DNA from 4 places in the Pantoea sp. X-Soil-YNGN-775 genome. Region 4 is predicted to be linked to each of the others. Evidence: predicted binding sites of a transcription regulator. Region 4 holds the regulator's gene; each other region holds the start of a gene.

Region 1 (3,126 bases), 1.6 Mb from region 4:
CCTAGGGGATTCGAACCCCTGTTGCCGCCGTGAAAGGGCGGAGTCCTAACCGCTAGACGAAGGGGACACAAAGGTGTCACGACTTCGCAGCCGTCTTGCTCATTACTTTTTATCAGACAATCTGTGTGGACACTGCGCGGGAAGGTATCTTCAGGTAAGGAGGTGATCCAACCGCAGGTTCCCCTACGGTTACCTTGTTACGACTTCACCCCAGTCATGAATCACAAAGTGGTAAGCGCCCTCCCGAAGGTTAAGCTACCTACTTCTTTTGCAACCCACTCCCATGGTGTGACGGGCGGTGTGTACAAGGCCCGGGAACGTATTCACCGTGGCATTCTGATCCACGATTACTAGCGATTCCGACTTCACGGAGTCGAGTTGCAGACTCCGATCCGGACTACGACGCACTTTGTGAGGTCCGCTTGCTCTCGCGAGGTCGCTTCTCTTTGTATGCGCCATTGTAGCACGTGTGTAGCCCTACTCGTAAGGGCCATGATGACTTGACGTCATCCCCACCTTCCTCCGGTTTATCACCGGCAGTCTCCTTTGAGTTCCCGACCGAATCGCTGGCAACAAAGGATAAGGGTTGCGCTCGTTGCGGGACTTAACCCAACATTTCACAACACGAGCTGACGACAGCCATGCAGCACCTGTCTCAGCGTTCCCGAAGGCACCAATCCATCTCTGGAAAGTTCGCTGGATGTCAAGAGTAGGTAAGGTTCTTCGCGTTGCATCGAATTAAACCACATGCTCCACCGCTTGTGCGGGCCCCCGTCAATTCATTTGAGTTTTAACCTTGCGGCCGTACTCCCCAGGCGGTCGACTTAACGCGTTAGCTCCGGAAGCCACTCCTCAAGGGAACAACCTCCAAGTCGACATCGTTTACGGCGTGGACTACCAGGGTATCTAATCCTGTTTGCTCCCCACGCTTTCGCACCTGAGCGTCAGTCTTCGTCCAGGGGGCCGCCTTCGCCACCGGTATTCCTCCAGATCTCTACGCATTTCACCGCTACACCTGGAATTCTACCCCCCTCTACGAGACTCAAGCCTGCCAGTTTCAAATGCAGTTCCCAGGTTAAGCCCGGGGATTTCACATCTGACTTAACAGACCGCCTGCGTGCGCTTTACGCCCAGTAATTCCGATTAACGCTTGCACCCTCCGTATTACCGCGGCTGCTGGCACGGAGTTAGCCGGTGCTTCTTCTGCGGGTAACGTCAATCGACGCGGTTATTAACCACATCGCCTTCCTCCCCGCTGAAAGTACTTTACAACCCGAAGGCCTTCTTCATACACGCGGCATGGCTGCATCAGGCTTGCGCCCATTGTGCAATATTCCCCACTGCTGCCTCCCGTAGGAGTCTGGACCGTGTCTCAGTTCCAGTGTGGCTGGTCATCCTCTCAGACCAGCTAGGGATCGTCGCCTAGGTGGGCCATTACCCCGCCTACTAGCTAATCCCATCTGGGTTCATCCGATAGTGAGAGGCCCGAAGGTCCCCCTCTTTGGTCTTGCGACGTTATGCGGTATTAGCCACCGTTTCCAGTGGTTATCCCCCTCTATCGGGCAGATCCCCAGACATTACTCACCCGTCCGCCACTCGTCACCCAAGGAGCAAGCTCCTCTGTGCTACCGTCCGACTTGCATGTGTTAGGCCTGCCGCCAGCGTTCAATCTGAGCCATGATCAAACTCTTCAATTTAAGTTTGATTTGCTTAAACAAGTTAAGCGGTGCTCATCTGTAAAACGTCATAATGAATTTCATTATGTGTTCACTCGTGAGACTTGATATTTTTTACGTCCGGAGACGCTGATATCAATCCTGCGAGTGCCCACACAGATTGTCTGATAAATTGTTAAAGAGCAGTGCGAGCAGCGGGTTAACCGTCTGTCGCGAGGTGGCGTATATTACGCTTTCCTCCTTCAGAGTCAACTTCTTTTTCAGAAGCTTTTCTCCGGCGGCGCAGTCTCCTGTGCCTTTCAACCCGGCGGCGTTAAGCCGTTGTTCCGTGTCGATGGAGGCGCATTATAGGGAGTTGTTCGGCAGGCGCAACCTGTAAATTGCATAAAAACAACCGTTCGCTGCATTCCACAGCAAAAGCCCCTGTTATACGCAGTTACGCACAAACTTATCCACATTCATCGGGCACAGCGAATTTAGGCGAGCATCACGCAAACGTTTTCGCTACAATGCCCGGCGACGTAACGGATGCCCCTTTTCGGGGCGTTACCTGAAGTTTTCGATCTTTTCTTCTTATATAAGCAAAGGAAGGATCGTTAAGCTTGATGTAACGCTCTTATATACGCGAAACAAAGCCAAGGGATAAAACCACCATGCAACAACGTCGTCCTGTACGCCGCGCTCTGCTCAGTGTGTCTGACAAAGCCGGTATCCTCGAATTTGCTCAGGCGCTCGCTGACCGCGGTGTCGAGCTGCTCTCCACAGGTGGCACGGCTCGCCTGCTGGCGGATGCGGGCCTGCCTGTCACTGAAGTCTCTGACTACACCGGCTTCCCGGAAATGATGGATGGACGCGTCAAAACCCTGCACCCGAAAGTGCACGGCGGCATTCTGGGCCGTCGCGGCCAGGATGATGCCATCATGGCGCAGCACGACATCAGCCCAATCGATATGGTGGTGGTAAACCTGTATCCCTTTGCCCAGACGGTGGCACGTGAGGGATGTTCGCTGGAAGATGCCGTTGAGAACATTGATATCGGCGGCCCGACTATGGTGCGCTCCGCTGCGAAGAACCATAAAGATGTGGCGATCGTAGTGAAGAGCAGCGACTATCCGGCTATCGTGGCTGAGATGGACGCGAATCAGAACGCCCTGACCCTTGAAACCCGCTTCGACCTCGCCATTAAAGCCTTCGAGCACACCGCCGCTTACGACAGCATGATCGCTAACTATTTTGGATCGCGGGTGCCGGCCTATCATGGCGAACGCGGCCAGCCAGCCGGTCGCTTCCCGCGCACCCTTAACCTGAACTTCATTAAGAAGCAGGATATGCGCTATGGCGAAAACAGCCATCAGGATGCGGCCTTCTATATAGAAGAGAATGTGGCGGAAGCGTCCGTCGCTACCGCACAGCAGGTTCAGGGCAAAGCCCTTTCTTATAACAATATTGC
Region 2 (3,126 bases), 1.2 Mb from region 4:
GCGGGCTGTTCAGCTCGGTGGTGCTTTCCGGACCGCCAGAGAGGATGATGCCGCTCGGATTGAACTGGCGAATCTGCTCTTCGGTCACGTCCCATGCCCAGAGTTCACAGTAGACACCCAGTTCGCGCACGCGACGTGCCACCAGCTGAGTATATTGAGAGCCGAAATCGAGAATCAGAATGCGATGCTTATGGATATTTTCCGTCGTCATTGAGGGGTTTCCAGAACGGTGACTTGATAAATAAAAGCGCCCGGCTGAAGCCGGGCGGGAAATCTTACGGGATTACGATCCCATGCGGTAGTTCGGTGACTCTTTGGTAATGGTCACATCGTGGACATGGCTTTCGTTGATGCCGGCACCGCTGATGCGGACAAATTCCGCTTTGGTGCGCAGGTCATCAATGGTCGGGCAGCCGGTCAGGCCCATACAGGAGCGCAGTCCGCCCATCTGCTGGTGTACGATCTCTTTCAGGCGGCCTTTATAGGCCACGCGGCCTTCGATGCCTTCCGGCACCAGTTTGTCGGCGGCGTTATCAGTCTGGAAGTAACGATCAGATGAGCCTTTCGACATCGCGCCCAGTGAACCCATGCCGCGATAAGATTTGAACGAACGGCCCTGATAGAGTTCGATTTCGCCCGGCGATTCTTCGGTTCCGGCCAGCATAGAACCAACCATCACGCAGGATGCACCCGCAGCAATTGCTTTAGCGATGTCGCCAGAGAAGCGGATACCGCCATCGGCGATGACCGGAATACCGGTGCCTTCCAGTGCAGCTACCGCATCAGAAACGGCGGTAATCTGCGGCACGCCGACGCCGGTGACGATACGGGTAGTACAGATGGAGCCCGGGCCGATACCGACTTTCACGGCGCTGACGCCCGCGTCTACCAGCGCCAGTGCGCCAGCACCGGTCGCCACGTTGCCGCCAACGATTTCAAGGTCAGGATATTTGGCGCGGGTTTCACGAATACGTGACAGCACGCCTTCGGAATGGCCGTGCGAGGAGTCAATCAGCAGCACGTCAACACCAGCCGCAACCAGCGCATCGATACGCTCTTCGTTACCGGCACCGGCACCCACGGCGGCACCGACACGCAGACGGCCCTGCGCATCTTTACAGGCGTTAGGTTTACGTTCGGCTTTCTGGAAATCTTTTACGGTGATCATGCCCAGCAGATGGAAGCTGTCATCCACCACCAGTGCTTTTTCAACGCGCTTTTCGTGCATTTTGTGCAGCACTACGTCGCGCGCTTCACCCTCTTTCACCGTCACCAGACGATCTTTCGGGGTCATCACCGCAGATACCGGCTGGGAGAGGTCAGTAACAAAGCGAACGTCACGACCGGTAATGATGCCGACCAGTTCGTTGTCGCGGTTTACTACCGGGTAACCGGCAAAACCGTTACGCTCGGTTAGCGCTTTCACGTCGGCCAGCGGTGTAGTTGGCAGCACGGTTTGTGGCTCAGTCACCACGCCGCTTTCATGTTTCTTCACCTTGCGCACTTCGTCCGCCTGGCGTTCAATTGACATGTTTTTGTGAATGAAGCCAAGACCACCTTCCTGCGCCAGCGCAATCGCCAGACCCGCTTCGGTCACGGTGTCCATTGCAGCGGAGAGCATCGGAATATTTAAACGGATGTTTTTGGTCAGCTGAGTGCTGAGATCGGCCGTATTCGGCAGGACGGTGGAGTGTGCAGGAACGAGCAAAACGTCGTCGAAAGTGAGTGCTTCTTTAGCGATTCTTAACATGGCAATACTCCACCTCGGGTGAATGAGAATAGATAAAATATTGCCGCGGCATTATACAGGCCGTAACCGATTGCCTCCAGCATTATTTCAGAAAAACGCTTGATCCGCGCTATCAGCCCTGTAGTATCGATGAATTAACCTACTGATTTGGAATTTGATCTTCGTCACATGTCGCTGCCACCCGTCGCCAATATTTTTACCGTCAGCCGTCTTAACACCACAGTGCGTCAGCTGCTGGAAAAAGAGATGGGCCTGGTCTGGCTGAGCGCCGAGATCTCCAACTTCACCCAACCCGCTTCCGGTCACTGGTACTTCACCCTGAAGGATGACGGTGCCCAGGTGCGCTGCGCCATGTTCCGCAACAGCAACCGTCGCGTCACCTTTCGTCCGCAGCATGGTCAGCAGGTGCTGGTTCGCGCCAACATCACGCTGTATGAGCCGCGCGGCGACTATCAGCTGATTATCGAAAGTATGCATCCGGCCGGTGAAGGACTGCTGCAGCAGCAGTTTGAACTGCTGAAAGCGCGGCTGGCGACCGAAGGCCTGTTCGAACCGCAGCATAAGCAACCGCTACCCGATCCGGCGCGCCAGGTGGGGGTGATCACCTCATCAACCGGCGCGGCGCTGCACGATGTGCTGCGGGTGCTGCATCGCCGCGATCCCTCCTTGCCGGTAGTGATCTATCCCACGCCGGTTCAGGGCGTTGATGCGCCTGCCGCAATCGTCCGGGCGATTGAGATCGCTAACCTGCGCAATGAGTGCGACGTATTGATTGTCGGCCGTGGCGGCGGCTCACTGGAAGATTTGTGGAGCTTTAACGACGAACGGGTCGCGCGGGCGATTTTTGCCAGCCGTATTCCGATAGTCAGCGCCGTCGGCCATGAAACTGACGTCACGATTGCCGATTTTGTGGCAGATTTGCGCGCGCCTACGCCCTCGGCCGCCGCCGAGATCGTCAGCCGTAATCAGCTTGAGCTGCTGCGTCAGCTGCAGTCGCAGCAACAGCGGCTGGAGATGGCGATGGACTACTATCTGGCGCGCCAGCAGCGGCTCTACAGCCGGCTGGAGCACCGTCTGCAACAGCAGCATCCTCAGTTACGACTCGCCCGCCAGCAGACCGCCCTGTTCCGCCTGCAGCAGCGACTGACTGACGCGATGGAAACCGGCTTGCGCCACGCCAGCCGGCAGCAGGATCGCCTGACGCACCGGCTGACGGCACAGCAGCCGCAGCAGCGTCTGTTTGAAGCGCAGAAGCAGCTGCAAAGCTGGCACTATCGTCTGCAGCAGAGTATGCAGAAACAGCTAAGTGCCAATAAGCAGCAGTTCGGCCAGCGGGTGGCGCAGCTGGAAGGCGTCAGTCCGTTAGCGACCCTGGC
Region 3 (3,126 bases), 1.2 Mb from region 4:
GCCGACCAGCACGCCGATCAGAATCGGGATAATCGCCAGGAAGCCGCGAAACAGCACTGAACCAAACACCGTCACCGCCAGCGTCACCAGCGAGATAATTACCGTGGTGCTGTCGGGCGAACTGCCCTCAGCCGGCAGCAGACCGGCCATATTCGCCGCCACGCCAGCCAGCTCCAGACCGATTACCGCGACTATCGCGCCCATCGCCGCCGGTGGAAACATCACATCCAGCCAGCCGGTACCGGCCCGTTTCACAATCAACGCCACGATACAGAACAGCACGCCGCACAGAATAAATCCGCCCAGTGCCACCTCGTAGCCCAGTGGCAACAGCAGCAGCACCGGCGAGATAAAAGCAAAGCTTGAGCCGAGATAGGCGGGAATTTTGCCCTTACAGATAAACAGATAAATCAGTGTGCCGACGCCGTTGAATAACAGTACGGTAGCCGGGTTGATGTGGAACAGAATCGGCACCAGCACCGTGGCACCAAACATGGCGAACAGATGTTGCAGACTGAGTGGAATGGTTTGCAGTAACGGCGGTCGTTCACTGACGCCAATGGCGCGACGAGTCATCATTTATCCCCTTGCGTTCGTTTTCCCCGTTGGCTGACACCCGCGCCGACGCAGCGTCACGCAGCATGCGTGACGCTGACGCCAGACGGCGGGTGTTATCCGATTGGGGATGATGCTTTTTTTGCCAAAAAAAAGCCGACTCTGCGGCCGGCTGTGCGATTTATTTGGTTCCGAAAATCTTATCCCCGGCGTCACCGAGCCCAGGAATGATGTAACCTTTGTCGTTCAGTCCCTGATCGACCGAGGCGGTGTAAAGCTCGACGTCAGGATGCGCTTTTTCCAGAGCGGCAATCCCTTCAGGTGCGGCCACCAGCACCAGCACTTTAATGCTGCTGCAACCGGCTTTTTTCAGCAGGTCGATAGTGGCGATCATCGAGCCACCGGTCGCCAGCATCGGGTCTACCACCAGCGCCAGGCGCTCTTCAATGTTCGAGACCAGCTTCTGGAAATACGGAACAGGTTCCAGGGTTTCTTCATCACGGTAAACGCCCACCACGCTGATGCGTGCGCTGGGAACATGCTCCAGCACGCCTTCCATCATGCCAAGACCGGCACGCAGAATCGGGACCACCGTAATTTTTTTACCTTTGATTTGATCGATCTGCACCGGGCCGTTCCAGCCCTCAATAGTCACTTTTTCGGTTTCCAGGTCGGCGGTGGCTTCGTAGGTCAGCAGGCTGCCTACTTCTGATGCCAGCTCGCGGAAACGCTTGGTACTGATATCATGCTCACGCATCAAGCCCAGTTTATGTTTGACCAGCGGGTGTCTGACTTCCACGATCTTCATTGGTGTTCTCCCGGAATGAGTTGAGCTAAAAAAAATCGCGGGATTATACCGCCTTTTTGCCTTCGCGCCACTTATCCTTGCGCAAGGCGGCGGCATTTACCGGGACAAAATAAGGATTGATGAAAATCGTCTGGTGCGCAATCCCGGACTCGCAAACGTTTGCCTGCGCTGGTAGAATTGCCGCGCTTTATTTAAACCACCAACCGCAACTCGCGTGGGGACCTCGCAGTGACCGACAAGACCTCTCTCAGTTACAAAGACGCCGGTGTTGATATTGATGCTGGTAACGCCCTGGTTGACCGTATTAAAGGCGTAGTGAAAAAGACGCGTCGCCCGGAAGTAATGGGTGGACTGGGCGGCTTCGGTGCGCTTTGCGCGCTGCCGCAAAAATACCGTGAACCGGTGCTGGTCTCCGGCACCGATGGCGTCGGCACCAAGCTGCGTCTGGCGATGGACCTTAAGCGCCACGATGCGATTGGCATTGACCTGGTCGCGATGTGCGTCAACGACCTGGTAGTTCAGGGCGCAGAGCCGCTGTTCTTCCTCGACTATTACGCCACCGGCAAACTGGACGTTGATACCGCTTCTGCGGTGATCACCGGCATTGCCGAAGGCTGTCTGCAGTCGGGTTGTGCTCTGGTCGGCGGCGAAACCGCTGAAATGCCGGGCATGTACCACGGTGAAGATTACGACGTGGCCGGTTTCTGTGTCGGCGTGGTTGAGAAATCAGAAATCATCGACGGCAGTAAAGTGCAGGACGGTGACGTGCTGATCGCGCTCGGCTCCAGCGGTCCTCACTCTAACGGCTACTCGCTGGTTCGTAAGATTCTGGAAGTCAGCAATACCGACCCGCTGGTTGAACAGCTGGAAGGCAAACCGCTGGCTGACCACCTGCTGGAACCGACCCGCATCTACGTGAAAAATATCCTCAGCCTGATTGAGCAGGTCGATGTGCATGCGATTGCGCACCTGACCGGCGGCGGCTTCTGGGAAAACATTCCGCGCGTGCTGCCCGACAACACCCAGGCGGTGATTGACGAGAAGAGCTGGCAGTGGCCTGCGGTGTTCAGCTGGATGCAGCAGGCGGGCAACGTCAGCCGCTTTGAGATGTACCGCACCTTTAACTGCGGCGTCGGGATGATCATCGCCCTGAGCCCGGACGAGGCGGACAAAGCCGTCGCGCTGATGCAGGCTGCCGGCGAAAAAGCGTGGAAGCTGGGCGTGATCAAGGCCTCCGATGCGGAAGAGCGTGTGGTCATCAACGGATGAAAAAGCTGGTTGTACTGATTTCCGGCAACGGAACTAACCTTCAGTCCATCCTTGACGCCTGCGCCAGCGGGCGGATTAACGGCAGCGTCGCTGCCGTTATCAGCAACCGCGCTGCGGCCTATGGCCTGACCCGGGCGCAGGAGGCGGGCATTCCCGCCAAAGCGCTGGCCGCCAGCGACTTCGCTGACCGCGACGCCTTCGATCGGCAATTGATCAACGAGATCGAGGCGTACTCGCCGGATCTGGTGGTGCTGGCAGGCTATATGCGGATCCTCAGCAGTGGGTTTGTTGCGCATTTTCATGACCGCCTGCTGAATATTCACCCTTCGCTGCTGCCGAAATACCCTGGCCTGCATACTCATCGTCAGGCGCTGGAGAATGGCGATAGCGAACACGGTACCTCAGTGCATTTTGTCACCGATGAACTGGATGGTGGCCCGGTGATCCTACAGGCCAAAGTGCCGGTATTTCCGGACGACAGCGAAGCGGAGATT
Region 4 (3,126 bases):
GTCCGAAAGATTAATAAAAAAAGGCGTTACGGTTTTCAGGCGAACTGGACTAGAATGGCTTCGGCACTGATCCTGGATCAGATTATTCCCAACTTTGTCGTGGTGCGTAGTGGCCCTGACAACTTAACTAAAACCGGACTATGCGTTTAATCATTACGCTTTTCATCCTTGCCTTTGCGCAACTGTTCTTCAACATCGCTTCTGCTTCCCCGCAGGCGCCGGTGAATGTCAGTTCGCATAAAGCAGAGAAAAAGAGTGCGCGCGAAGATGAGCGCCGCAAGCGTCGCCCGTTGAAAACGTCGGCGAAGAAAACACGCGTCAGCCCGGTCCAGAAGCTCAAACTCAAAAAACAGAAAAAAAGCGAACTCAGCGCCAGCCATCTTTCCGCAAAGAAAAGCAAAACTCCGCTCAAAACCGCCAGTAAAAAACGTTACGGCCATCAGCGTGCGCTCAAAACCGCAGACGCCAGCAGCAGTGACATCGGCACCATTAAAATGAGCAAGTCACATCGTCAGCGCTACCAGAAAGCGCGTGAGACGGCGATGACCAAGCTGATGGGCCAGCTGGGCAAACCCTATCAGTGGGGCGGCACCTCACCGCACACCGGTTTCGACTGCAGCGGCCTGGTCTGGTACGCCTATAAAGATCTGGTCAAGTTTAAGATCCCGCGTACCGCCAATGAGATGTACCACCTGCGCGACGCCGCGCCGGTAAAACGCGAGTCGCTGGAGAAAGGCGATTTAGTCTTCTTCCGGATTAATGGTCGCGGCACCGCCGATCACGTTGGGGTTTATCTCGGCAACGGCAAATTTATTCAGTCACCTCGCACCGGCAAAGATATTCAGATCAGTGCGCTGGGTGAAGATTACTGGCAGCGCCACTACATCGGCGCGCGGCGGGTAATGACCCCGAAAACCATTCGTTAAGCGGCTTCGCTACGCGAAAATCAAACAGAGAAAAGCCGGGCGATGCCCGGCTTTTTCATTAGTGCAGCACCGCTGTAAAGCTAAAGGCGACGATCATCAGCAGACAGCCGACGGTAGTCATCAGGGCCAGTTTCAAATCTGTACTCATTTAGCGCTCCTTAGTCACACATTTTGTAGGGATAAGCCATTTTCCCATAGGGGCTGGTAAAAATCTCGTTTTATCCGTTCAGCCTTGTTAGAATCCTGCCTTTGTTGCGCAACGCGCGCAATCCCGGTTCCGTTTGCTCTCCTTTTCAGGCGCTCATTACCCGCCAGACGCCTGTTTACCGGTCAGAAAAGCTGCATAATTGCGGGGAGAACCCTGAGCAGACGCAAACGTTTAACATTATGCTTATCATTGCGTTAGATAAGCCCTGGAGTCCGATTTTAATGGCAACAATTAAAGATGTGGCAAAACGCGCCGGCGTCTCAACGACCACCGTTTCGCACGTCATCAACAAAACGCGTTTTGTCGCTGAAGAGACGCGCAACGCGGTCTGGCAGGCGATTCAGGAACTGCACTATTCGCCGAGCGCGGTGGCGCGCAGCCTGAAGGTGAATCACACCAAAACGCTGGGCCTGCTGGCAACCTCCAGCGAAGCGCCCTACTTTGCTGAAATTATTGAAGCGGTGGAGAATCACTGCTTTGATAAAGGCTACACCCTGATTCTGGGCAATGCGCACAACGACCTGCAAAAGCAGCGTGCCTATCTCAGCATGATGGCGCAGAAGCGCGTCGATGGACTGCTGGTGATGTGCTCTGAGTATCCGGACGATCTGTTAAAGATGCTGGAAGAGAATCGCAATATCCCGATGGTGGTGATGGACTGGGGTGAATCACGCGCTGACTTCACCGACACGGTGCTGGATAATGCCTTTCAGGGCGGCTACCTGGCCGGACGTTATCTGATTGAGCGCGGTCACCGTGATATTGGCGCGATTCCCGGCCAGATGGAACGCAACACCGGCGGCGGACGTCACGCGGGTTTCCTCAAGGCGCTGGAAGAAGCAGGCATTCAGCCGCGTGCCGAATGGATCGTGCAGGGCGACTTCGAGCCGGAGTCGGGCTATCAGGCGATGCAGCAGATCCTGTCGCAGAAACAGCGTCCGACTGCGGTGTTCTGCGGGGGCGATATCATGGCGATGGGCGCGATTTGCGCCGCCGATGAGATGGGATTGCGGGTGCCGCAGGACATTTCGGTGATCGGTTATGACAATGTGCGCAACGCGCGCTACTTTGCGCCTGCGCTGACCACGGTGCATCAGCCAAAAGCGCAACTGGGTGAGAAAGCGCTGGAGATGTTGCTGGATCGCATCACCAGTAAACGTGAGATTTCTCAGACCATCGAAGTACACCCAACGCTGATTGAACGCCGTTCGGTGGCTGACGGTCCGTTCCGCGACTACCGCCGTTAATCTTCGCTTAACCACTCCTGATTAAGCGTTTGCGCATCACCCAGATAGCTGAGTAACCAGCCCGTTGCCGGTGATGCGCGATCTTCCGCCCAGCTTACGCAACAGGGACTGTCCGGAAACGCGACCGGCAACGTTAATTCTACCAGCGCTCCGCTGTCCAGTAATGGCCGCGCCAGATGCCCAGGCACCATCGCCACGCACAATCCCGCCAGCACGCAATCCAGTCCGGTCTGCCATTCCGGCACCACCAGCCGACGCTGATTGTCGAGCGTCCACGTCATCCGGCGCGGCAGCGCGCGCGAGGTATCTTCCAGCACCAGCGACGGCCAGCTGCGCAGGGTGTCGTCGTCAATCTGGCTCACCCCGGTCAGCGGATGGTGGTGCGCCACCACACAACGCCAGTTGAGCGTCCCCATGTCGCGAAAGGCAAAGCGTCCGCCGACCGGTATCGCCTGAGTGGCACCGATGGCCACTTCAACCCGATCATCGGCCAGCGCATCCCAGACGCCGTTAAACACTTCATAACTGATGTGCAACTCCATGTCGGGGAAATGGCGGTAAAAATCCTTGACTAACTGCCGGGTGCGCTGCGGCTTGACGATGCAGTCGACCGCAATACTCAGCTGTCCACGCCAGCCGTTAGCCAGCTGCTGACACTGGCGGCGGGTGGCGAGCATTTTTTTGATAACGCTGCGCCCTTCCCGGACAAAATGCTCGCCGGCGGGGGTTAATACCACCTCGCGAT

The links. Region 4 encodes PurR, which represses purine synthesis genes. Its sites were predicted from a motif close to CANGCAAACGTTTGCNTG; they were not measured.
Region 1: the regulator PurR is predicted to act here: its motif matches at 2,165-2,182, upstream of purH (bifunctional phosphoribosylaminoimidazolecarboxamide formyltransferase/IMP cyclohydrolase).
Region 2: the regulator PurR is predicted to act here: its motif matches at 1,810-1,827, upstream of guaB (IMP dehydrogenase).
Region 3: the regulator PurR is predicted to act here: its motif matches at 1,512-1,529, upstream of purM (phosphoribosylformylglycinamidine cyclo-ligase).

Annotation. Positions count from the first base shown of each region.
Region 1 covers NZ_AP035945.1:246,890-250,015, reverse strand. Annotated here, with positions in the region: tRNA gene AC6I8I_RS01130 (tRNA-Glu) at 1-67, opposite strand, end outside; rRNA gene AC6I8I_RS01125 (16S ribosomal RNA) at 156-1,697, opposite strand; gene purH (bifunctional phosphoribosylaminoimidazolecarboxamide formyltransferase/IMP cyclohydrolase) at 2,330-3,126, shown strand, end outside.
Region 2 covers NZ_AP035945.1:3,044,247-3,047,372, forward strand. Annotated here, with positions in the region: gene guaA (glutamine-hydrolyzing GMP synthase) at 1-211, opposite strand, end outside; gene guaB (IMP dehydrogenase) at 284-1,750, opposite strand; gene xseA (exodeoxyribonuclease VII large subunit) at 1,919-3,126, shown strand, end outside.
Region 3 covers NZ_AP035945.1:3,020,607-3,023,732, forward strand. Annotated here, with positions in the region: gene uraA (uracil permease) at 1-576, opposite strand, end outside; gene upp (uracil phosphoribosyltransferase) at 737-1,363, opposite strand; gene purM (phosphoribosylformylglycinamidine cyclo-ligase) at 1,592-2,632, shown strand; gene purN (phosphoribosylglycinamide formyltransferase) at 2,629-3,126, shown strand, end outside.
Region 4 covers NZ_AP035945.1:1,800,115-1,803,240, reverse strand. Annotated here, with positions in the region: gene AC6I8I_RS08465 (C40 family peptidase) at 141-926, shown strand; gene cydH (cytochrome bd-I oxidase subunit CydH) at 985-1,074, opposite strand; gene purR (HTH-type transcriptional repressor PurR) at 1,356-2,381, shown strand; gene punR (DNA-binding transcriptional activator PunR) at 2,378-3,126, opposite strand, start outside.